4 regions of the Paenibacillus baimaensis genome follow, and region 3 is predicted to be linked to each of the others. Evidence: riboswitches for the same ligand, from Rfam matches in the RefSeq annotation. Region 3 holds a riboswitch; each other region holds the start of a gene.
What was found. Region 3 has a riboswitch for cyclic di-GMP ahead of OB236_RS21530 (hypothetical protein). Riboswitches for the same ligand answer to the same signal wherever they lie in the genome.
Positions count from the first base shown of each region.

Region 1 (5,757 bases), on a different contig from region 3:
AAGCGATCCTCCTGAAGCAAATTCATCAAGGTTCCGGCGCAGCCGGCTTTGGGGTCCACCGTACCGTAGATGACCTGTGGAATACGTGCCTGGACAATCGCCCCGGCACACATGGGGCAAGGCTCCAGGGTGACGTAGAGCTTACAATCAAGCAAGCGCCAAGCTTGCAAATACTCACTGGCCTGCTTGATCGCAATCAGTTCTGCGTGAGCGAGCGGGTCCAGCGTGGATTCTCTTAGATTATAGCCGCGGCCAATAATCTGATTTTGCCATACAACAACAGCCCCGATAGGCACCTCGAGCAGCTCTTCAGCCTTGCGTGCTTCTTCAATTGCGGCCTGCATATATTCAATGTGCTCTTGCACAGGAAACACCTCTTCTAGCAGTTGGGATGTGAATAAACAGGGAACAAATATTCGGTTGTGAACATGCTGTGGATAAAGCTGTGGATAACCCGGTGGTTATGCACAAATCACTTGAAATCGCTGTGGAAAATGCCATTATCCGATAAACTTGCTGCGAATCTCTGCACTGGGAATCATGCAGCTGTCGTACTTGCCGAACCAGCGATACCTGCGCTTGGCAATGAATCGGTAGACAGCGTCTCTAATCGGTTTAGGTATGGCTGTGAACACGGTGAGCAGACGCCAGGCACCCCCTAATCGTTTGCAAATTTGCAAAACTGCCGAAGAATGGGTGTAGACAGAACGTCCTTCACAGAGTATAACCGAATCCAGTGAATCGTTCTCATTCTTCAATATACCGGAGGCTAGCAGTTGTATGGCGTAATCGGATTGAAGTGGAGCAAATCGGAACGTATCGTGCTGATCATGACGTAGAATGAATTGTACCCATCCATTACAAAATCGGCAAACGCCATCAAACAAGACAATTGAATGCGTTTCCAGTGATTGTTCGGGTTTTGGATCATTTTGAGCTGTCATGGCATCACCTTCCCCTTAATTTGGAGCATTATATCACATTTTCATCAAATACAAATGAATTTATTGTAAATTCCATGAAAAAAGCTTGCAGAGATAAAATCGAGAACGTATAATAACAGCATCACCTCATATAGGTATTATGTCCTAAAATGCTGTGATTTTCATCACCAAATGATACCCGTAGGCAAACTTGCTGAAAAGCAAGGACGCAAAGCTCAGGGTCTAAGGTTTCTTGCATGAAGAGACTATGACAGCCTAGCCGCCGATGAAGCTTCACTAGCGGTGTGCAACGGCTGTTTTCCAGACTTGATGTCGGAGAGCGGCCTTTATTATTATATCGGCATGAATCAGGATTGAATTACAGAGATATCAATGTGAGGAGTGGGATGACGATGCTATCCAGATCTGTAACCTCAGGCATAAGTTACGAATACACGGATGAGATATTCAAAAACCCGTCCACTGTCTTGATTCATAGCCGTACTGTTGTGGAGAAAAATGATTTTGTGTCCACAGGTCTGTTATCGTATGCAGAAGGTGACATTTTGGAAATTGAAATTCCTGAATACAAGGTTTTTGAGCTGGGAGATTCGGTGAAACTGACCGTATATTCAGCGGGAGGTATTTTTACATTCCAATCGACTGTGGTGGCCAAGGATGAAGGCTCGCTAATCGTGATTAACCCACCGCAAAATCGGCAGCGGTTTATAGAAAAGCGCAGCAATCCCCGGATTGAGGTCAGTGAAAAGGGCACAATCCATAAGCTGATCCGTCTGGATACGAATGAAAAGCAACCGTTAAGCAAGGCTGTTGGGCTGACCGTTCAAAATATAAGTGTGAGTGGACTTGGATTTACTGTCCGGGACGAGTTCGATCTTGGGCACGATTCAGTCGTAGATGCCGAATTGGATCTGGGCTTTTCATTTCCTTGCGTATGCGAGGTCATCAGACGTGAAAAGATCGAGGGCGGTTATTATTACGGGGCCCAATACGTGCAGCTGGCTTCAGACAAAGCCAATTCATTAAGAGCTTATGTATTGAAAAAACAGGTGGAAGCGCACTTTAGCAAAAAGAATTTGGAAATGATAAAGCGTACATTCAAGTAAATCAATAACGGCATAAGCTTGGTTGACTCCGCCCCTCAGGCGGATTTTTTTGCATAGTGACAATAGTTCTTTAAATGCGATATAATAACTATTTAGGGATACGGAAAACATTTAATTAAGGAGTTGTCCTATACATGGCTTTAAAAGCTGGAATCGTGGGTCTGCCGAACGTAGGAAAATCCACTTTATTTAATGCGATAACACAGGCAGGCGCCGAAATGGCGAACTACCCTTTTTGTACAATTGACCCAAATGTCGGTGTGGTAGAGGTTCCTGATGAGCGTCTGGTTAAGCTGACGGAAATTGTCATACCTAAGAGCGTAGTGCCTACAGCTTTTGAATTTGTCGATATTGCCGGTCTGGTTAAGGGCGCGAGCAAGGGAGAAGGACTTGGCAACAAGTTTCTGGCTCATATCCGTGAGGTGGATGCGATTGTTCACGTAGTGCGCTGCTTCGAGGATGAGAACATTACACACGTATCCGGCGGCATCAATCCGGTTAGCGATATTGAGACGATTAATTTGGAGCTTGTATTGGCGGATATTGAATCGGTTGAAAAACGGATCGAGCGTTCGCGTAAAAATATTAAGGGCGGCGACAAAAAGTATGCAGCTGAGGTCGAATGCCTGGAGCGTGTGAAGGAAGCCTTGTATAACGACCAGCCTGCGCGCAGTGTGGAATTAAGCGCTGATGAGAAGCTGCTGATTCGCGATCTGCATTTATTGACAATGAAGCCGATGCTGTATGCAGCCAATGTAAGTGAGGATGAAGTGGCTACTGCTGATGATAACCCTTATGTGCAAAAGGTTCGCGAGTTCGCCGCGGCTGAAGGTGCGGAAGTTGTGCCGATCAGTGCCAAGGTAGAATCGGAAATTGCGGAGCTGGAAGGCGAGGATAAGGCGATGTTCCTGGAAGAACTCGGTTTGCAGGAATCGGGCTTGAACCGTCTGATTAAAGCCGCTTATCGACTGCTCGGTTTATATACGTATTTTACAGCTGGCGTACAAGAGGTTCGTGCATGGACGATTGTCGAGGGGACCAAAGCACCGCAAGCGGCGGGTGTGATTCATACCGATTTTGAACGTGGCTTTATTCGAGCTGAGGTTGTTGCCTATCAGGATCTGGTCAATGCCGGCTCGATGAATGGCGCCAAGGAAAAAGGCCAGGTACGTCTGGAAGGAAAAGAATACGTCGTGAAGGACGGAGATGTGATGCATTTCCGCTTCAACGTATAGCGAGGCATCGGACGCGGGAACGATGTAAGCATAGTGGTTGGTCATTTGAACCTATACGGATGATGTGGTCTTAACTAACGGATAAGGAGTGATTGGTATGATTGACAAGTTACAGTCGTTGGCAGGTCGCTATGAGAAGCTGAGCGAGCTGCTGTGTGATCCTGACGTAACGAGCGACACAAAGAAGCTGCGCGAGTATTCCAAGGAGCAGTCGGACTTGCAGGAAGCTTATGACGCTTATATCGAATATAAAGGCGTTGTCGAGCAATATGATGCCGCACGGGCAATGCAGAACGAGAAGCTGGATGAGGACATGCGCGAGCTTGTAAAAATGGAGCTGGATGAGCTGTCGGAGCGTAAGACAGAGCTTGAAGAGCGGATTAATATCCTGATGATGCCCAAGGATCCGAATGATGACAAGAACGTCATTGTGGAAATCCGCGGCGCGGCTGGCGGAGATGAGGCGGCATTGTTTGCCTCCGATCTATACCGGATGTATACGAAGTTTGCCGATGTTCAAGGCTGGCGGACTGAGGTTATGGATGTCAGCATGAATGATCTGGGTGGCTTTAAGGAAATTATTTTTTCCATTAACGGCAAGGGTGCCTACAGCAAGCTGAAGTATGAGAGCGGCGCGCACCGTGTGCAGCGGATTCCGACGACGGAATCGGGCGGACGGATTCATACATCGACTTCTACCGTAGCGGTTATGCCGGAGATGGAAGAATTCGATATTGAAATTCATGACAGTGACATCCGTGTCGATACGTTCTGCTCCAGCGGCGCGGGCGGACAGTCGGTTAATACAACCAAATCAGCAGTTCGTGTGCTTCACGTTCCAACGGGGATTATGGCTACTTGCCAGGATGGCAAATCGCAAAACTCCAATAAGGAAAAGGCGCTTCAGGTGCTGCGTGCGCGGATTTTTGATAAGTTTCAGCAGGAAGAAATGAACAAGTATGCGGGCGACCGGAAAAGCAAGGTCGGCACCGGTGACCGCAGCGAACGAATTCGGACTTATAATTATCCGCAAAGCCGTGTGACTGATCATCGTATCGGTCTGACGCTGCATCGTCTGGATGCGGTTTTGAATGGAGATATGGATGAGCTGATTTCCACGCTGACGATTGCCGCGCAATCGGAATTGATGGATCGGGGAGAGCAAGCGTAAACAGATGTCCTTCGAACATAAGTTGACTATTCGTGAAGCCTATGTGGAGGCTTCTTCTTTTTTGTTGCAGCACGGGGCGAGTGAGGCTGCCAACAGTGCAGAGCTGCTGCTGCAGGATCTGCTTGGGTTAACGCGCAGTGAGATGCTGCTTAGCTGGCAGGAGCCATTCCCGCAGGAGCAAGAAGCTCGATGGAGAGAGCTTCTTGCTCGCAGGGCGTCTGGCGAACCGGTGCAGTATATCCTCGGGGAGCAGGAGTTTTATGGGCTCCCCTTCATGGTGACACCAGCGGTGCTGATTCCGCGGCCGGAGACGGAGCTGCTGGTTGAGCAGATCGTGCTGATCGGCAAGCAGCTGTGGCCGGAGATGGTTGTTGGATTGGAAGGAAGCTGCGTGAAATCGGGAGTTGATCGAGATCCGGACTTGGATGAGCAGCCTGCTCAAGGCGGGGCTACTGGTGAAGTCCTGGAGGCGAAGCATAGGGCAGATACCGAAGGTGCAGCTGCAGGTCGGCCGCTTATCGCCGACATTGGTGCCGGGAGCGGGGCGATCGCGGTGAGCCTCGCTGTGCAGTGCCCGCAGTGGCGCGTCATGAGCTCAGACATATCGCCGGCTGCGCTTGCGGTGGCTCAGGCGAATGCGGAGCGCCATGGGGTTGGCGAGCAAGTCACCTTCTTTGAAGGTGACTTGCTCATGCCTTACATCGAGCGCGGCTTGCAGCTCGATGGGGTCGTATCCAATCCGCCGTATATACCGGAGGCGGATGAGGTTGAGCTGCAGCCGGAGGTAAGGCTGCATGAGCCGCGATCTGCGCTGTACGGAGGCGCAGATGGGCTTGATCTGTATCGCCGACTGACGGCACAGCTGGCTGAGCTGGAACGGCTGCCTGCACTGGTTGGTCTTGAGGTGGGTATGGGTCAGGCAGACGAGGTGGCGAAATTACTGAGCCATGCGGGAGAATGGGATGAAATTCGGATCATCCCGGATTTGGCAGGAATTGCACGCCATGTGATTGCGATCCGCTATCCCGTGCGATGATCATCTTGACAGTTGTTTGGTTGACATTAACATAAGAGTGAATCTATCTATGAGAGATAGATTACTAGAATCATAGAATGATAGGTTTAACCTCTCTCGTATCGGTGCATACTGTTACTAGAAAACAAGACGCAGCGAAACGCGAGAGGGAAGGTATCATTCATGAGAAAAAACAACGGTTACCGCCATCATATCTATGTTATATTTGCACTCATCATCCTGATTTGCAGCTGGGAAGCCAATCTTCAGTCCTCTATCATTTTGG
Region 1 covers NZ_JAOQIO010000036.1:137,470-143,226, reverse strand. Annotated here, with positions in the region: gene tadA (tRNA adenosine(34) deaminase TadA) at 1-365, opposite strand, end outside; gene OB236_RS12780 (thiol-disulfide oxidoreductase DCC family protein) at 501-944, opposite strand; cyclic di-GMP riboswitch class I at 1,118-1,211, shown strand; gene OB236_RS12775 (PilZ domain-containing protein) at 1,337-2,050, shown strand; gene ychF (redox-regulated ATPase YchF) at 2,185-3,285, shown strand; gene prfA (peptide chain release factor 1) at 3,383-4,456, shown strand; gene OB236_RS12760 (N5-glutamine methyltransferase family protein) at 4,461-5,492, shown strand; gene spoIIR (stage II sporulation protein R) at 5,655-5,757, shown strand, end outside.
Region 1: linked by a shared signal. The riboswitch ahead of OB236_RS12775 (PilZ domain-containing protein) and the one ahead of OB236_RS21530 (hypothetical protein) in region 3 are both predicted to bind cyclic di-GMP.

Region 2 (5,757 bases), on a different contig from region 3:
GCAGTCCAAGGATTTAAGTATTGTCATCAACGCTTTAATAGAAGGCGGAATTGTTTATTCATTAACTGCCACAAACGGTGCCCCTCTCCGGGCCATTGCTGAACAAATACCGTTATTATTATCTATAAAATAATTTCATACCGCATACGGCTTCAGAAAATACTATCAACACAGGTCAATCAAAGCTTTTATTGGAGGAATATCGCATGTCTACACTGGCATCACAGCAGCAGCAAGTCATTAGAACAACCCCTATTTTAATTTCCTTTTTAATTGCAGGGTTCATAGGATTATTTAGTGAGACAGCTTTAAATATGGCACTTGGTGATTTAATCAACGTATTTCAGGTTAGCTCTTCCACGGTACAATGGCTGACAACAGGTTATCTGCTGACCTTGGGGATTCTGGTTCCCGTCTCTGGCCTCTTGCTTCAATGGTTCAGTACTCGTCAATTATTTACAGCGTCATTGGTCTTCTCCATTATCGGAACGCTCGTCGCGGCAGTAGCACCGGGCTTTGGCATGCTCATGCTAGCCCGTGTTATTCAAGCCATCGGCACCGGTTTATTGTTACCTCTTATGTTCAATACGATCTTATTGATTTTTCCGATTCATAAAAGAGGAGCGACCATGGGGCTGATGGGATTAGTCATCATGTTTGCACCCGCTATTGGTCCATCGGTTTCCGGTTTAATTATTGAGAATCTGAATTGGCATTGGATCTTCTGGGTATCGTTACCGTTTCTTGTCATAGCGTTATTATCTGGCATCACCTACATGCAAAATGTATCGACCATCACCAAGCCCAAAATCGATGTTCTTTCGATTATTTTATCTACTATTGGTTTTGGCGGCATTGTGTACGGCTTCAGCAGTGCAGGTGAAAGTGGTTGGGGCAGCAGTATCGTGATTTCTACTATCGTTGTAGGTCTCGCCGCATTACTCCTGTTTTCGTTGAGACAGCTTAAAATGAGCAAGCCGATGATAGATTTGCGCGTTTTTAAATATCCCATGTTTACTTTAGGTTTATTAGCTGTATTTATTACTTTTATGATCATCTTATCTTCTATGATTCTGCTACCCTTATACTTGCAAACGGGGCTGGCTTTAGCGGCATTCTCAGCAGGGCTTGTGCTGTTGCCAGGAGGCGTATTAAATGGTTTGATGTCGCCATTAACAGGTCGTATTTTTGACAAATATGGACCTCGGGGACTGGTTGTTCCTGGTTTTGCTATCATGATTGTCATGTTGTGGATACTTTCAACCGTCAACACTGAAACTTCTATACTAACAGTGATCTTGCTGCACTCCTTTCTTTTTATCGGTGTGTCCATGGTGATGATGCCTGCTCAGACCAATGGCCTGAATCAATTACCCAAAGAGCTGTATCCCGATGGGACAGCTACAATGAATACACTGCAGCAGGTGTCGGGAGCTATCGGTACGGCTGTTGCCATTACCATTATGTCAGCGTCCCAAAGCAGTTATATGAAACATGTAGCAAATCCAGCTGATCCAGCAGCAATTAGCGCCGCATTAACCGCAGGCGTTCAAGATTCCTTCATTTTCGGTCTCATTCTTGCCATCGTGGGTCTGGTTGTATCTCTCTTTATTAAATCTTCTCGTGTAAAATAAGAACGTCAAACAAGCCAGAGAGCATGTATGTTCATCCTCTTCCGGCTTGTTTTTCTATATGGTGGTCAAGCAAATTGCAGTTCATTACTTCATTTTAACGAATTGGCCATGTTTCCTGATGATAAGCCATATCCCAGAACAGCGTTTCATAGCGGGTCGTATTCAAGAAAATCATTTCCAGCCGATCCAGCTCTGCTTGCGGCTTACCCTCTGTCAAATGATCGAACAGATCCAGGCACCAGCGAGCCAAATCGCCAAATTCCTCTGAGCTGTACATCCGCACCCACTCTCCATACCATTCATGCTCGGACGCTCCTGGTATTTGATTCAGCTCCACCCCGATCTCCCAATAACTCCACATACACGGAAGCAGCGCCGCAACCAGATCAGCCAATGACCCATTGTTCGCAGCGTGCAGCATATAGTGTGTGTAAGCCAGCGTGATGGGAGAGGGTTCGGCTTGCTCCAGCTCGTCTAGCGAAATCCCAAAACGAGCCGCGTATTCGCGATGCAAGGACATCTCCTCATTCATCGTGGAGTTCAGCAGCGCAGCAAACTTGCCCATCGTCCCGATATCATTCGCTTTTACAGCGCCCAGAGCAAATAGCTTCGCATAATCAATTAAATACAAATAGTCCTGAACCATATAGAAGCGAAACTTCTCGATGGGGAGCGTTCCCTGCCCAAGCTCCTGTACAAAAGGATGAGTATGATTTTGGCGCCAGACATGCTGGAGCTTTTCATATAAGTAGGTTGAAAATGTCATCGACAGCTTCCTCTTTTCTTTAAAGGGTTATTTCTTCGTATGTCCCCATTCGTATATAAATTGAAGCATCACTTTGGTGAAATCTACTACCTGCTGGATCGATACCTGCTCGTTGACGGAGTGGGCATTGCCCAAATCGCCCGGTCCATAAATAGCTGCGGGAATACCAGCATCCCCAAACCAGCCCCCATCGGTGACAGTCGGTGATACATCAACAATAGGCTGGCTGTTCAAAATACGCTCGTGAGCCCCTATTAACGCACGAACAGCGGCATGCTGCGGGTCCACCTCCAATGAAGGGAAGATTTCGCCGCGATCTTCAATCATCGACGACCCGCCCCATGTAAACTCAGGGGGATTGTCTCTAAGCCATACATCTCCAGCAGCCACCAGTCTGATATGCTCCTCGATTTCTTTGGCTACTTGTTCATGGGTCTCATTCGGATAAAAATGTACGGTGATCCATAATCGGCATTCATCGGCAATGAACGCGGCATGTCGACCGCCTTCAATGACGGCAGGATTGATCGTACTTGCTCCTGGTGGACAATCCGGATAACTTTTAATTACGGACCAGTGACGCTCCAAATCCTGCAGCCCTTGAATCAACTTCACCATTTTCTCAATAGCGCTTGCGCCGAATAGCTTGCCTCCGGCATGGATCATGCTCCTTCTCGTCGCGTCGTGAAAGGTTTGCTTGCTCTTCACCGTGATCCAGCCTGTAATGACGCCGCCCTGCCCTTGAATATGCAAATCACTCGTATCGACAACAACGGCAAAATCCGCGCTGTACCCGCGTTTGCAGCATTCAAGCGTTCCCGCTTCGCCTATTTCTTCTCCAATCACGGATTGGAACGTAAGGTCACCGGGCAGCCGGATACCTGCTTCATGAAGCAGCTGAGTAGCAAACAGCGCCCCGGCAAGCCCCGCCTTCATATCCGCGGCACCTCGGCCAATGATCGCACCGTCCCTGACAATCGGGGTGAAGGGTGTCGTTTCCCAAGCTTCGTCTGGACTCACCTCAGCCACGTCCATATGACCATTAATAATCAAGCTTTTATACGTATCTGATGCACTGCCTTTTAACACACCAACGACATTCGGATCTCCAGGGTATACGTCCCATTTGTCAATAACAAAGCCCTTATCCTGCAAAAATGCAGCGACAAACTGCTGTGCCTCCTCCGTATTGCGAGCGGGTGGCGCCGGTGTTTGAAACCGGATCAAACGCTCGACCAGATCGATGAGCTCCACCTGTCGCTGGTCTACTTGTTGAAGCAATGCTTCCAGATTTATCTTCACTATCTTAGCCCCCTTCCGTTACATAAAAAGACGCCTCTCCTGAAGAAGAAGCCCTGCTCATAATGATCAAATAGTAGCATACCTGCACGGGTTTACTCAATCGAGTCTTTCGATTCATACCATGTAGCCTTCATGGCTAATACAGGTTGAACTTCATAGTACCCTGTGGTATGATAGGCTCAAATCTAATAACTTTTGAAAAGGGCAAACCTGTCGAAAGGCAGGGACGCAAAGCCACGAGTCTAAAGCATTTTGCTATGATCGTCGGGTCGCCAAGAGGCAACAGTACATTGTACCCTCTTTTGGCTTAATGACAAGGGAGGTTTTTTGCTATGTATTCCAAATTAAAGATTTTCGTTACCTTACTCACCGTTATGCTTTTTCTTATCTCTTCGTTGGTACAAGCAGAAACTGCAAGCGCCAGCGCGCCACTGCAAGCTAGTAATTTAACAGAGCTGGAATTAACAATTCAAGCTGAGCTTGCTAAAAAATCAGATTCCATTACAATCACCTACACAGCTAAAGATACAGAAGATTCGAAAAGTTACGTTCAAGCAATTAAAAATACTATAGACCTTGCACAACGGAATCTTGAGGAAGAACTTTACTGGAATATGAAAGACCTGTCTATGAATATGAAGGGAAGCATCGGTAATATTACGATTACTCTAACGCCACAATATCTTACGTCAGTAGAACAAGACCAATACGTAGACAATGAGGTTGACCGTATTCTGAAGGAAATTCTGACACCAAACATGAACAATCTTGAAAAAGAAGCTGCCATTCACGACTATGTCGTCTCCAATACCTCTTATGAAAATTTAGACGACATTGGTCATACGGCTTACTCAGCACTCTTCAACAAAAAGGCCGTGTGCCAAGGCTATGCGATCCTAACGAATAAGCTTCTCAATAAAGCAGGAATCACAAGTCGGCTCGTGGTTGGTTACATAAATGATGATCCTGCGCAAACGCACATGTGGAATGCAGTAAACATAGATAGCAACTGGTATATGCTTGATACCGTCTTTGACGACCCTACACCTGATAATCCAGGTGTTCAATCTACTAAATATTTTAATGTAACAAATGAAGCTCTTCTGAAAACGGGTCATACTTGGGTGGAAAGCGATTATCCGATTGCAAAATAAGATATGATTGTTAAGAAAAAGGGACCCTCGGCCCCTTTTTTACTGCATGTATGACTAAACGAGTATCATCTGTCTCATTGCTGCATGTTACCAATGTAAGAATTTGATCATCCTTTTGCAGATTCACAGCCGCCTGATACATAGATTTTTTTCGATATTGGTCTAAATCAAGAAGAAACGCATCGTCGTTTTCATATGAAATATCGACAGTATCTTTTCTAGCGTCAATGGTATAAACGGAAAATATTTCCCAATCGCTCATTTTCCCTTGTATTCCCCAATTAATATTGCGGTGCTCCGCAAAAAAATCTTTGTTTTTATAATTACCAAGGCTTCCGAACATGGAGCCATCTATCATATTATGTCCATAAATGACAAGATTACGTTGTTCTTGATTCGTGTCCAGACGGTAATCCATAAACACACTGCCATAAATGGACTTTTTACCTGATGCGTCTCTGTTTAAGTAATAATCATTGTCTTTATGCTGTAGGACCGGATAATCGACACTAGTGCCGTCAACACGGAGCCATCCAATGATTTCTTTATTAATAGCCAATAAACTTTGGAATCTCTCATTTTCCGTTGGGCCTTTGGCTACAGCGCTTGCTTCTTTGGTTAGTTCAGTGGACTCATTTGCCTGTTCTGTATTGGGTTGTGCTTTTGTATGGTATAGACTTAACATCTGATTTTTTAACTGAAGTGAATTGTTTCTTTCGGTATGTTGTATATAGGCATCCATACTTATAAGCACGAATCCAGCACATACCAATATGGAAGCTGCCCAATAAAAAAATCTATAACTTCTAGCAGCAGGTTGGGGAAATTGCTTTGTCATAAGATTCTCCTCTCTCCTATGAACTCGTAATAGCTTGTGTATACGATTGAAGTGAAACAGAGG
Region 2 covers NZ_JAOQIO010000069.1:94,176-99,932, reverse strand. Annotated here, with positions in the region: gene OB236_RS17315 (TetR/AcrR family transcriptional regulator) at 1-133, shown strand, start outside; gene OB236_RS17310 (DHA2 family efflux MFS transporter permease subunit) at 207-1,634, shown strand; gene tenA (thiaminase II) at 1,729-2,400, opposite strand; gene OB236_RS17300 (acetylornithine deacetylase) at 2,428-3,702, opposite strand; cyclic di-GMP riboswitch class I at 3,896-3,979, shown strand; gene OB236_RS17295 (transglutaminase domain-containing protein) at 4,035-4,856, shown strand; gene srtB (class B sortase) at 4,867-5,694, opposite strand.
Region 2: linked by a shared signal. The riboswitch ahead of OB236_RS17295 (transglutaminase domain-containing protein) and the one ahead of OB236_RS21530 (hypothetical protein) in region 3 are both predicted to bind cyclic di-GMP.

Region 3 (5,757 bases):
GATTGGGTGCATGGATACCTTCTACATGTACTCTGGCCAATGCTTGCTGATGGATGTATTCAGCTGCTTCCAGAGCGGATATGAAGCTGGCTCCGTAGCCTGACATAACCGCACGCATCGTTTCGTGTTGGCCATTGAATTGTAAGCCAATCTGTGGGAACTGAACTTGATATTGCCGACAAATTGCGAACAACGTTTCCCGTGAGGAACTGCCTTCCTCGCGCAGCACGAATGGCTGCTGCAGCATCTCAGCCAAAGCAACCGTCTTGCCTGCAAGCGGGTGTTGGCCCGGAACGACGAACCATAGCTCATCCATCAGAAGCTCCTCGCGCAGCAAGCCTGCGGGAGCTTCTTTGCTGCCTCCAATGAAGGCCAAATCCGCCTCATAGTGAAGCAGCTTGTTAAACGCAGCGCGCGAGTTTGATGTGGTTAAGGATAGCTCTATTTGCTCGTGACTGCTCTTGAAAGCTGCCATCCAGGCTGGCAATAAATGATTGGCAGGAAGATAGGTTGCGGCTAATCGCAGCTTACCCAGTGAACCGTCCCGATACGCGGTAAACAGTCGGGTCATTTCCAGCTCTAAAGCAAATAGTTTTGCTGCGTGAGTATATACGAGCTCTCCGGCTTCACTCAAACAAACACCTCTCCCCTGTGGTGATAATAGCGTGAGCGCAAGCTCCTGCTCCAGATTGCGGATTTGTGCAGTTACGGCTGGTTGGCTGATATGCATAGCTTCAGCAGCCTTGGTGACACTGCCTCGGGAAGCAACCTCATAAAAAAGCCTTAACGCATGCAGATTCATCCTCGGTGCGTCCTCCCTTCCTGCTATTCCATGCGAATCATCAATGTAATTGATGTATTCATCAAAATTAGATATTATATTTATGAGTCGTTTTTTTCTATTGTAAGAGATAAGCAGCCGTGCTGCAAGGGCTGGCATCACTTCATAGAAGGGGACGGTGTATCCGATGAAATTTGTTTGTTTGGATTGCGAAAGGGCTTATAGGCTGGAGGAAAGAAGGAACCCTTTTGTATGTGATTGCGGGGGCTTGCTGGAGGTCAGGCAAGATTATCGGGGCTTAGATGGGGAAAGGTTAAAACTGGAGTTCGACAACAGATTGGCCGATCGAATGTCATCATGGGCAAGTGGTGTGTGGAGGTATAAGGAATTGATTGCTCCGGAATTGCCGGATGCTTATATAACGAGCAGATATGAAGGGAATACAGGCCTATACCCGTCAGCGACCTTGGCTGAATTTGCCGGTGTACGCGGGCTGATGTTGAAGGCACAGAGCGAGAATCCGAGCGGCTCGTTTAAGGATAACGGCATGGCGGTTGCGGTTTCCTATGGCCGTTCGTTGGGCTATAGACGGTTTACCTGCACATCAACAGGAAATACGTCGTCCTCACTCGCTATGTACGCTGCATGGGCGGGCTGCTCTTCGTATGTTTTTCTTCCCAAACACCATATTTCGATGAATAAAGTTTTGCAGACGCTCGCCTATGGCGCACAGGTGATATCATTTGAGGGTACTTATGATGATGGAATCCGTTTTAGCGAGCTTCATAGTGAGCAGCTCGGCTTATATGTATGCAATTCGATCAATCCGTTCCGAATCGAAGGTCAGAAGAGCATTGTATTTGAAATTGCCCAGCAGCTGCGTTGGCAAATGCCGGATTGGATCGTAGTTCCGGGAGGTGCATTAAGCAATGCAACTGCATTGGGCAAAGGCTTGTACGAGCTAAAGGAGCTCGGGATGATTGATAAGCTGCCACGCGTTGCCGTTGTTCAGGCGGAGGGGGCCAGTCCGTTTCACCAGATGGTTGCTCAAGGAGATGCCCAGCTTAAGCCTGTAAGGAATCCCTATACACGGGCAACGGCAATGAATATCGGGAATCCGCCCAGCTGGAAGAAGGCACTGCAGTATGCTATCAAGTATACGAAAGGTGTGACCGTATCGGTGACTGACGAGGAAATCATGCTGGCCAAAGATCGAATCGACCGCAGCGGTATCGGCTGTGAGCCTGCATCTGCAGCTTCAGTAGCAGGGCTGAAAAAGCTTGCTGCTGCCGGTATTATCGATAAGGAATGCACAGCGGTGTGTCTGCTTACCGGACATATTTTGAAGGATACGGAGGCGATAGAGGCATTGTATAAAGGCACCTTGGCACCTTCAGAAGCAGCTCCTTCCGTCCTGCATACACCCGATCTGACTCTGGACGAGGTGCGTCGATTTATTACAGAACTGTAATAACCGTCAAATAGCTATATAATGGGTTGATTTCCGAGAGTGGTTTCTTTACAATAAGGAGAAAAGCATACAGGGAGTGGGCAGAGGAAATGAACGTTAAAATTTCACGTAATGCAGCGAAAGTCTTATTGGCTGAGCTGGAAAAAGAAGAAGACAAAGATTTAAAGGTTCGCATCTATATTACGCATAGCCATGGTGACCATGCGCATTATGGTATGGGGATGGACAAGCCGACTGAAGATGACGTTGTAGTTAGCACCGATAAAGGAATTGATGTGGTTTTGAAGAAGGACGAGCCTTTACTGGATGGAATCCGCATCGATTATTTCTACACACCGGAGGAAGGCTTTGCAGTCACCAATCCGGGTAAAGGGAATCACGGCGATCACTAAGCTGTGTATTCATGGGATATGAGAGGATTTGTAAGTTATGGCAAACGATATTCGCGTCTGTGATAAGTGCAAGCATATGAAGATGAAGACGGCCGTATCCAAGCTGCAAAAGCTGGCCCCGGACGCTGACATCAAAGTAGCCTGCAAATCTTATTGCGGTCCCTGCTCACGATTTGCTTTTATATATATTAATGGGCGTTATGTGACTGGGGCTACTGAGGACGAGGCAATTGAAAAGGTTAAGAAATATGTAAAATAATTATATGTGGTTTTACATGAAGGGGGCGAAAGCCCTCTTTTGTGTTAGGAAAATTTATATTTTCATGTTCAGTTACTTCTCAGGATGACATCAAAGGGTACGATAGTGACCTTGTAATATCATAGTGTCATTTATAATTAATGAAAGTTTAGGTAATTAGACTTGTATAATATGATTAATTGGGTCTACAGATTCATTTATAATGAGCTTCTTATCTTATATGCTTAAACTTGTCGAATAATTATAGCTCAATTCTCGATAATGGCAAAGCAAGTGGAAACTTGTGACGCAAAACTATAGGGGCTTACGGTGCAAGCAAGATGCACCCAGCCAGCCAGCTGCCGAAGGTACTGTGATGCGCATATAACTGCGACTCCTGACCAGTGGATCAGGAGTCTTTTTGTTTGAGAGATAAGAGAGGTGGATCATAGATGAACGAAAATAGAAATTTGATGACAAGAACCGGATTTTATACGAAGGTTGGCACCGACATGATCGGCATTTATTTGTCGAATGATGGCCCCAAGATGTTTATTAACCGTGAGATATTTGATTTGCGGAATCCATGGTGGGATGTAGAAATGGTGATGGGGAAAACCGGACATCTGATAACATTCTACTGGCGCGGAGAGGTCAAGCTGTCGATTCGCTGTGATCTGGAAAATGACTTATTTGTTAGCTTATATCACTATTTAAGCTTTCGTACTAATGAGCAGAGTCTCGCCTAAGTAGAGAATGGAAATAATATTGACATGCGATGTAGATAAATAAAATGGAATCTGGTTATATTTAGGAGATTATGCAGGTGTATCTTGGAGCTGACACGGCCAAAGGTATGCTTTTTTCTGCTTCCAGCTATTGTCTCTATTAGGTCCATTGTTTATAATAATAGATAGATTACTATAGTTCAACGGGACTATATAGGAGGAAAGACCATGCGTTTAATTACACGATCCGACTTTGATGGCTTGGTATGTGCAATGCTCTTTAAAAAAATGGGAATGATCGACGAAATGAAATTCGTTCATCCGAAGGATATGCAGGATGGATTGGTTGAAGTCAATGAAAATGATATTTTGGCGAATGTCCCGTATGTACCCGGCTGCGGTTTATGGTTTGACCACCATTCGAGTGAGTTGGAGCGGACAGGCCCAGAAATCGTATATAAAGGCGAGACCCGTGTCGCACCAAGCGCTGCCCGTGTTGTATATGATTACTATGGTGGCAAGGAACGTTTTGGTGATATCGATAACATTATGCAGGGTGTGGATAAAGCGGATTCCGCGCAGTTCTCTGCAGATGATATTTTGAATCCTTCAGGCTGGGATTTATTGTCCTTCATCATGGATGCCCGCACTGGATTAGGACGCTACCGTGATTATAGAATCAGCAATTATCAGCTGATGGAGGATTTGGTCGATCACTGTGCGACGATGACGGTTGACGAGATTATGCAGCTGCCGGATGTTGTAGAGCGGACAAAGCGTTATTTTGAATTGGACGTCGACTATAAAGCGATGTTAAAGCAGCATACATATGCAGACGGCAATGTGATTGTCACCGATCTGCGCAACGTGGAAACGATTTATCCGGGCAATCGATTTATGGTGTACGCCTTGTATCCGGAACAAAATATTTCGATCTGGATCGTCGATGGCCGAAACAAGCAAAATTGTGTGTTTGCCTGCGGTCACAGCATTATCAATCGTACCTCCAACACCGACGTAGGCGCTTTGATGCTTGCAAATGGCGGCGGCGGGCATAAGGCGGCAGGAACGTGCCAAGTCCCTTATGATGATGCCGGCAAGGTGCTGCATGAGCTGGTTGAAACGATGAAGCAGAACGGATAATGTAGTTAGAATTAGCATTAAACGCATAAAGAATCAGGTACCGGAGCTGCGCCGTTTGGTTGCGCTGTTCCGTGAGCCTGATTCTTTTTTTGCTGCGTTTATCCAATTGTGATTTTACCTTCAGGATAGTGGTACAGTTCCTTTTTATTTTTGGGCTGCAAGGCGTATGAGAGCGTGACGGGTCCTAATCTTCCCGCATACATCATCAGAATTATCACTATTTTTCCAGTGAATGTTAAATGCGGAGTGAGTCCCATACTCAGTCCAACCGTTCCAAAAGCAGAGGTGGTTTCAAACAAGATCATTAAAAAAGAATAGTCGTGTGTAGCAAGCAGCAGCATGGTTACAATGAAGATGAGCAGCAGGGAAAGGAAGGTTACGGTAAGAGCACGATGTGTGTACTCTTGCGCCAAACGGTATCGAAACAGCACAACATCTTCTTTTCGCCGGATCATCGTAATCATGGCTCCAATCAGTATGGCAAAGGTAGTTACTTTAATTCCACCGCCCGTTGATCCAGGAGCTGCACCGATAAACATCAGGAGGATCATGAAAAACTGGGTAGCCTGCCTCAAGCTCGTTATGTCTACCGTGTTGGTGCCTGAGGATCTTGTACTGACTGATTGAAAAAAAGCAGCGAGGATCTTATCAAATACAGGTAAGGGACCCAGCGTATGGGTGTTGGAAAATTCAAAAATAAAAATGACAAGCGCTCCAAAAACGACCAAAAAGCCTGAAACGGAAAGCACAATTTTACTATGAAGGGAAAGCTGTCGTGTTTTTGGGTAATCAATGAGTTCGGACATCACGATGAAGCCGATTCCACCCAAAATGACGAGGATCATCGATACCGTATTAATCACAAAATCGTCGACATAAGGCGTCAGGTTCCTGTAACCACCAACGAGCTCGAATCCGGCGTTATTGAACAATGACACAGCGTGGAACACTCCATAGTATATGGCTTTGCCCAAGGGCATTTCAAAGGACCAGCGGATCGCAAA
Region 3 covers NZ_JAOQIO010000084.1:529,610-535,366, forward strand. Annotated here, with positions in the region: gene OB236_RS21510 (LysR family transcriptional regulator) at 1-802, opposite strand, end outside; gene thrC (threonine synthase) at 969-2,252, shown strand; gene OB236_RS21520 (heme biosynthesis protein HemY) at 2,342-2,644, shown strand; gene OB236_RS21525 (DUF1450 domain-containing protein) at 2,682-2,903, shown strand; cyclic di-GMP riboswitch class I at 3,157-3,249, shown strand; gene OB236_RS21530 (hypothetical protein) at 3,335-3,631, shown strand; gene OB236_RS21535 (DHH family phosphoesterase) at 3,839-4,753, shown strand; gene OB236_RS21540 (TrkH family potassium uptake protein) at 4,852-5,757, opposite strand, start outside.

Region 4 (5,757 bases), 150 kb from region 3:
GAAATATTCTTCTTCAACTAGTAATTATAATGCTTGGGGAACAAATGCAACGCAAGGGTGGTTGGCCTATGAATTTCCTTTGCGTAAGATCGTAGTTAGGTATGTACTCGATTTTGGCGGTTATTCAAATGTTCCCTATGCTAACGATGCACCTAAAAAGTGGACGTTTGAAGGAACTAACGATAATGTGAATTGGACAATACTCGATTCAAGGGATAATATAACCCACTGGGTAGACGGTGATTCGAAGGCTTTTACATTTGATAATAATACTGCTTTTAAAAAATATAGAATTAATATAAGTGCCAATAATGGATCAACTACCTACAATGTGAATCTTGATATTCACGAATTGGAAATGATGGAGAGGGCGGTTCCCTCCATACCGGCAATAACAAATTTGGTAGCTGCAGCAGGAGATGCCCAGGTTATTCTGACTTGGTCTTCCGTAACTGGAGCTACCGGCTACAACATCAAACGTTCCACAACTACAAGTGGCCCATATACCACGGTTGCCAGCAACGTTTACGGTTCGCCTTATACAGACACCACAGTCATAAACGGAACTAAGTATTATTATGTAATTACAGCTTTAAGTGCAGGTGGAGAAAGCGCCAACTCCAACGAAGCCTCAGCTACACCTATGGGTACAAGTAGAGTCATCCTTACTACAACCATGACGAATGGAGATACGTTTGAATACAATATTTCCAAAACGGAATTAACTGCTTTCCTCAATTGGTACGATACCAAAGCAGCAGGTACAGGTCCGGCCAAATATACTTTCGTTAATCAGCACCTAAAAGGTTCTTTTTCAGTTCGTAAAAACAATCTGATTTTCGACAAGATTTTAAAATTTAATTACGATGAATACAGCATCAGCGGCAGTGGAATACCTGCTGAAGTAGCTGAAATTACCATAGGAACTGCTTTAAGTATTACTTTAACAGACGGCAAGGTAGAAGAGTTTATCCTATCTGCAGCTGACTATAATGCTTTCGTTGCTTGGTATGATGCTAAATCCGCTGGTATAGGTCCATCGCGCTACACATTTGAAAATCCATTGAAAAAAGGTCCGTTCTCAGCGAGACATGAAGTCGTGATATTTGATAAGATTTCTTCCTATGATTCCGAAGATTTTAACTAATGGTTTTGTCTTACACATGATAATTTGAAATTTAATTGAGTGCAGTCCCAGTTCAGTGTCCAGACACCGAAATGGTAGTCAGTAACCACCTCCCGAGTTGATTGGGAGGTGGTTAGATCACTACTTTAAAATGTTCTTAAAATAATAACAAGCAGAATATAGAGAACAAGAATCACGGCTGTAGTAGTTCCAAGACCATAACCTGCACAACTTGCACAGCTTCCGCCAACTCCGAGTGCACCCATGTTTATCCCTCCTCGCGCCTTGTATAGTGCATCTTATGAATGTTAGCGGATACGTGATTGGACAGATGCAAAAATGGGTAATTGTCATTGAAAAGAGCAAGTTCCCCCCCAATATTAAATATCTCCATATAAAGGGGGCAGAATAATAATAAATGACAAAAAATTCAATAAAAACGAAAATAATGTCGAAGATTTAGTGCTTTAATTCTATAAAAAATAGCGATATTTGTAGTATAATAGAATCGCATACGCAATATCGAAAAAGGCAAAGCCATTGAAAAATGGGGACGCAAAACTATTAGGGGCTAAAGTCAATGCGACTATGCCAGCCAGTTACCGAAATACTCTCTTTTTTAAAATCAAAGGAGGAATGTGTATGGAGCTTACTAAAAGTAGACAGCTTCAAAAAGTAAGATTGGTTTTGCTTGTTGCAGAGATTGAAGCCTTAAAAAATTGCATGGTCAATGTGTACGATCAAACGGAAAGTTTACATGACCCTCTCTTGGTCCAACTTAGTGTAATGCTTGATCGAAAATTGAATAAATTTATTAAATATCAAAATTAAATACTTATAAATGTTAGAGCTGTAGACATACAGCTCTTTTTTTGATGCCATTTAACGAGCATATGCTAAGGGCCTATGTGCCTTTATGGAGTTAGTTTTCTGATGATGGTTTGCAAAACAGGTATGATTTTATGGATAGCTTCTTTTTGTAATGCATAGCCGGAGTCATAACGATTTGAGTTCAGTACACCGGTGTTGGTATCAAAGCTATGGATCATTTCTTGAGTTCCGTTAGTTATATCTTGATAGGCCGACATAAGTTGTACGTGCTCGACTAAAAATAGATCAGGCACATTTAATGCTAAAATCTCATGTTGACAATGCACAAATGAAATTAACTCTTCCTTTAAATTCAGGATGCGTTTATCGGGATCCCATTTCTTATCAGGATGCTCATACAGCTCTTTGACAAACTTGCTTGCAGGCTGTATCGAAGCGTTAATCTTTACAATGATTTGAGCATAGTCGATGGGGTTTAGATCAGAAGTGTCATCCATTTTTCTTCCTCCTTTGAATAGTAATATTTTAACATCTACTCATATGGAATAAAAAGGTGATTGAGCACATCCTGCTAAAGTTTGATGGGGATTCGTCATATCAATTATGCCCTAAGTCGGATTAATTTCTTGCGCCTGTATGTCATGAGAGGTATTATTACGTGAAAGAGTGTTCGGGGAGTGGAAGAGGAATATGAACAACTGGCTGAAAAAATGGGGAGATCGGACTTTCTCTGGTAGTCGGAGGTTTCAGCACTTGGCTTTCATCAAGTATGTACTGTGGTGGTTGGTGCTGGCGAGTTTAGTAGGCGTCATGACCGGCTCGGCCTCGGCGCTATTTCTGTTAAGTCTGGATTCGGCTACAAGTTTACGATACGAACATCCGTGGCTGTTATATTTACTGCCCCTTGGTGGTGCTTTGGTCAGCTGGATGTATCATGCCTATGGCAGCAGCAGTATAAAAGGCAATAATCTGATTTTGGAGCAAATTCATGATGGACGTGAAACCATACCATTGCGTATGGCTCCTTTTGTGCTGATCGGCACGGTGTTGACGCATTTATTCGGCGGCTCGGCAGGGCGTGAGGGGACGGCGGTTCAAATGGGTGGCAGCTTGTCCGAGTATCTGGGCAAGCTGCTGCGTATTCATCCGGACGATCGTAAAATTCTGCTAATGTGCGGTATCAGCGCAGGCTTCGGATCGGTGTTCGGAACCCCGCTTGCAGGGGCTGTCTTTGGTATGGAGGTGTTAATCATCGGTCTGATCAGCTATGAGGCCTTACTTCCGTGCCTGATTGCAAGTTTGGTTGGACATGCGGTGACGTTAGGATGGGGAGTGATGCACGCTCATTATTCGATGGGGCAAGTGCCGCCGCTCAGTGCGGTCGTTCTGCTGAAGGTTGCGGCCGCGGCGATCCTATTTGGCTTGACAAGCCGGCTGTTCAGTGAGCTAACCCATAAGCTGAAGGCTATATTTACAAGACTATTCAGAAATGCCGCATGGAAATCCTTTGTCGGTGGTTGTATGATCATTGTGCTGACATTGGCGATCGGGTCAAGGGATTATCTCGGATTGGGATTACCGCTGCTCAATGACTCCTTTCAAGAAACAACGGCATCTTTCGCTTTTTTATGGAAGCTGATTTTCACTTCGATTACGCTAGGGTCTGGTTTCCAGGGTGGAGAGGTGACGCCGTTGTTTGTGATAGGTGCAACTTTGGGGAATACGCTGGGTACTCTATTGCAGCTGCATGGTCCATTTTTGGCGGGGATTGGCTTAATTGCCGTGTTTAGCGGAGCAACGAATACTCCGATCGCTTGCTTTTTGTTGGGTATTGAGCTGTTTGGCTCCGAGGCGGCAGTCTACATGTTTGTTGCTGTTGTGATCAGTTATTTAAGCTCTGGACATACGGGCATCTACACGGCTCAGAGGCTGAAAGTTGCGAAGGGGCGCAGACTTCAAGATATAGATGAACATGCAACACTTGGTACTTTAAAGTCCAAGCAATAAAGAGTGACGTTGTGCTGTGCTAATTTCCAAAAAGCCCCGCTCGGAATTGGGTATCCGGTGCGGGGCTTTCTCTGTTAACCGACAGGTATGAGTTTTTTTTCTTTGTCCTCTTCTTTAGTTTCATTTTCGATAGAATCTACATTCATAGTATCTACAGTTTTCGAAGCCCCTTGCTCAGCAGCAGGTTTCACTATTTTCTCTGTTGAATCCTGGCTGCTTTCATCAATGGCTGCTGTCTGTGGAAGCTGCTCTGGATGAATGGCTTCAAACTCACTCGAATCATAAAGGTTCGCGACAACCTCCTCCTCACTTAAGGCGTCATTAGCTCGACCTGCTCCAAGTTCTTCGATTTCTCCGAGATCTCCAATCTGAAATCGGTTCACTTCTTTAAATAATTTTTGCGATAGCAGCATCATGTCATCGGCTTGTGATGCAATTTGCTGAATGGCTGCATTTTGCTGAATAGATGAGGAGGTAACCTCTTCGACACCTGCTGCTGTTTCCTGAGCGATGGCTGCAACGATTTGTACAGAATCAATCAGGCTTTCATTTTTTTTCTGGGCAAGGCCAATTTGGGTCTGGATCTGATTAATATCCTGTGAGAGTGCATCCATGGAGCTGCGGATTTCCTGAAAAGCTTCGACACTTTCATTCATTTTACCATTTTGCTGAAGGAAGGATTTACGTGCTTCTTCTATATATAGTTCCAAATCTTTCGTTTGTGCCAGCAGCGAATGTATGATCGAGGCAATCGATTTGGACGAATCATTTGTCTGCAGTGACAGCTGCCTTACTTCCTCGGCAATAACCGAGAAACCTCGTCCGTGAACTCCAGCCCTCGCCGCTTCTATCGCAGCATTCAGAGAAAGCACATTGGTTTGTTGAGAGATATCGGTAATTGTATTAACAATTTTGTTGATTTGTACCGAGCTGGCAGATAGCGATGTCATGGTTTGATGTACTTTATCAAGTATGCTTTCAGATATTTGGGAAGCAGAACGGAGAGCCTCCATTGAGCTGGAGCCAGTGTGTGTATTGAAGGCAGCTTCGTTGCTTCTTTCATGAACAGCTTTGGACAATCCGGAGATCAGCTCGATTTCCTGGCCTAGCTCGGCAATGATATGAGTGCTTTGTTCGGAATGAGAGGCTTGCTGCTCGGCGCCTGTCGATATTTCCTGAATGGCTCGAACGATATCCGCATTTACATTAGCTGTCGAGCCAGAGAAACCTTGAGACATCTTGGAATGCTCGGATAACGAGAGCGCAATGACTTGGGTATGGGCTAGCATACTGCGGACCTGATCGGTCATGTGATCAAAGCTATTGCTCAAAGCTCCCAGCTCATCCTTCGAGGTGCTGTTGATTTTATTACGCAAATCACCATTAGCCATAGCATGTACCGCATTCTGCAGCTTTTTGATCGGCTTAACAAATGAACTGATCAGTAAGAATGCAATGGCAATACTGGAGATAATGACAATTATGGAGCAGATGAGCATCATTGTTACTGTATTGTTAAGCAAATGCTGGGTATTGGCGACTGCGTTCTCGGCGTCCTGTGAATAAGCAACGTAGAATTGATCCACATTGACGAAGATGTCGCCCATGAGCGTTTGAGATTCATTGTATAGATATTCCATATTTTTGTTAAGATCGTCCGCTGTCAGCTTATTTTCCTGAACCAGCTTGGCCGCGACGTCAAATGTATTTGTATAATCGACTGTCAGCGAGATCAGCTTGCTGCGCCATTTGGCTTGTTCAGGTGTAGTAGCAGTGTCACCCACACGTTTGAT
Region 4 covers NZ_JAOQIO010000084.1:383,897-389,653, forward strand. Annotated here, with positions in the region: gene OB236_RS20840 (discoidin domain-containing protein) at 1-1,147, shown strand, start outside; gene OB236_RS20845 (sporulation protein YjcZ) at 1,273-1,392, opposite strand; cyclic di-GMP riboswitch class I at 1,647-1,733, shown strand; gene OB236_RS20850 (Spo0E family sporulation regulatory protein-aspartic acid phosphatase) at 1,769-1,957, shown strand; gene OB236_RS20855 (hypothetical protein) at 2,041-2,454, opposite strand; gene OB236_RS20860 (voltage-gated chloride channel family protein) at 2,648-3,964, shown strand; gene OB236_RS20865 (methyl-accepting chemotaxis protein) at 4,039-5,757, opposite strand, start outside.
Region 4: linked by a shared signal. The riboswitch ahead of OB236_RS20850 (Spo0E family sporulation regulatory protein-aspartic acid phosphatase) and the one ahead of OB236_RS21530 (hypothetical protein) in region 3 are both predicted to bind cyclic di-GMP.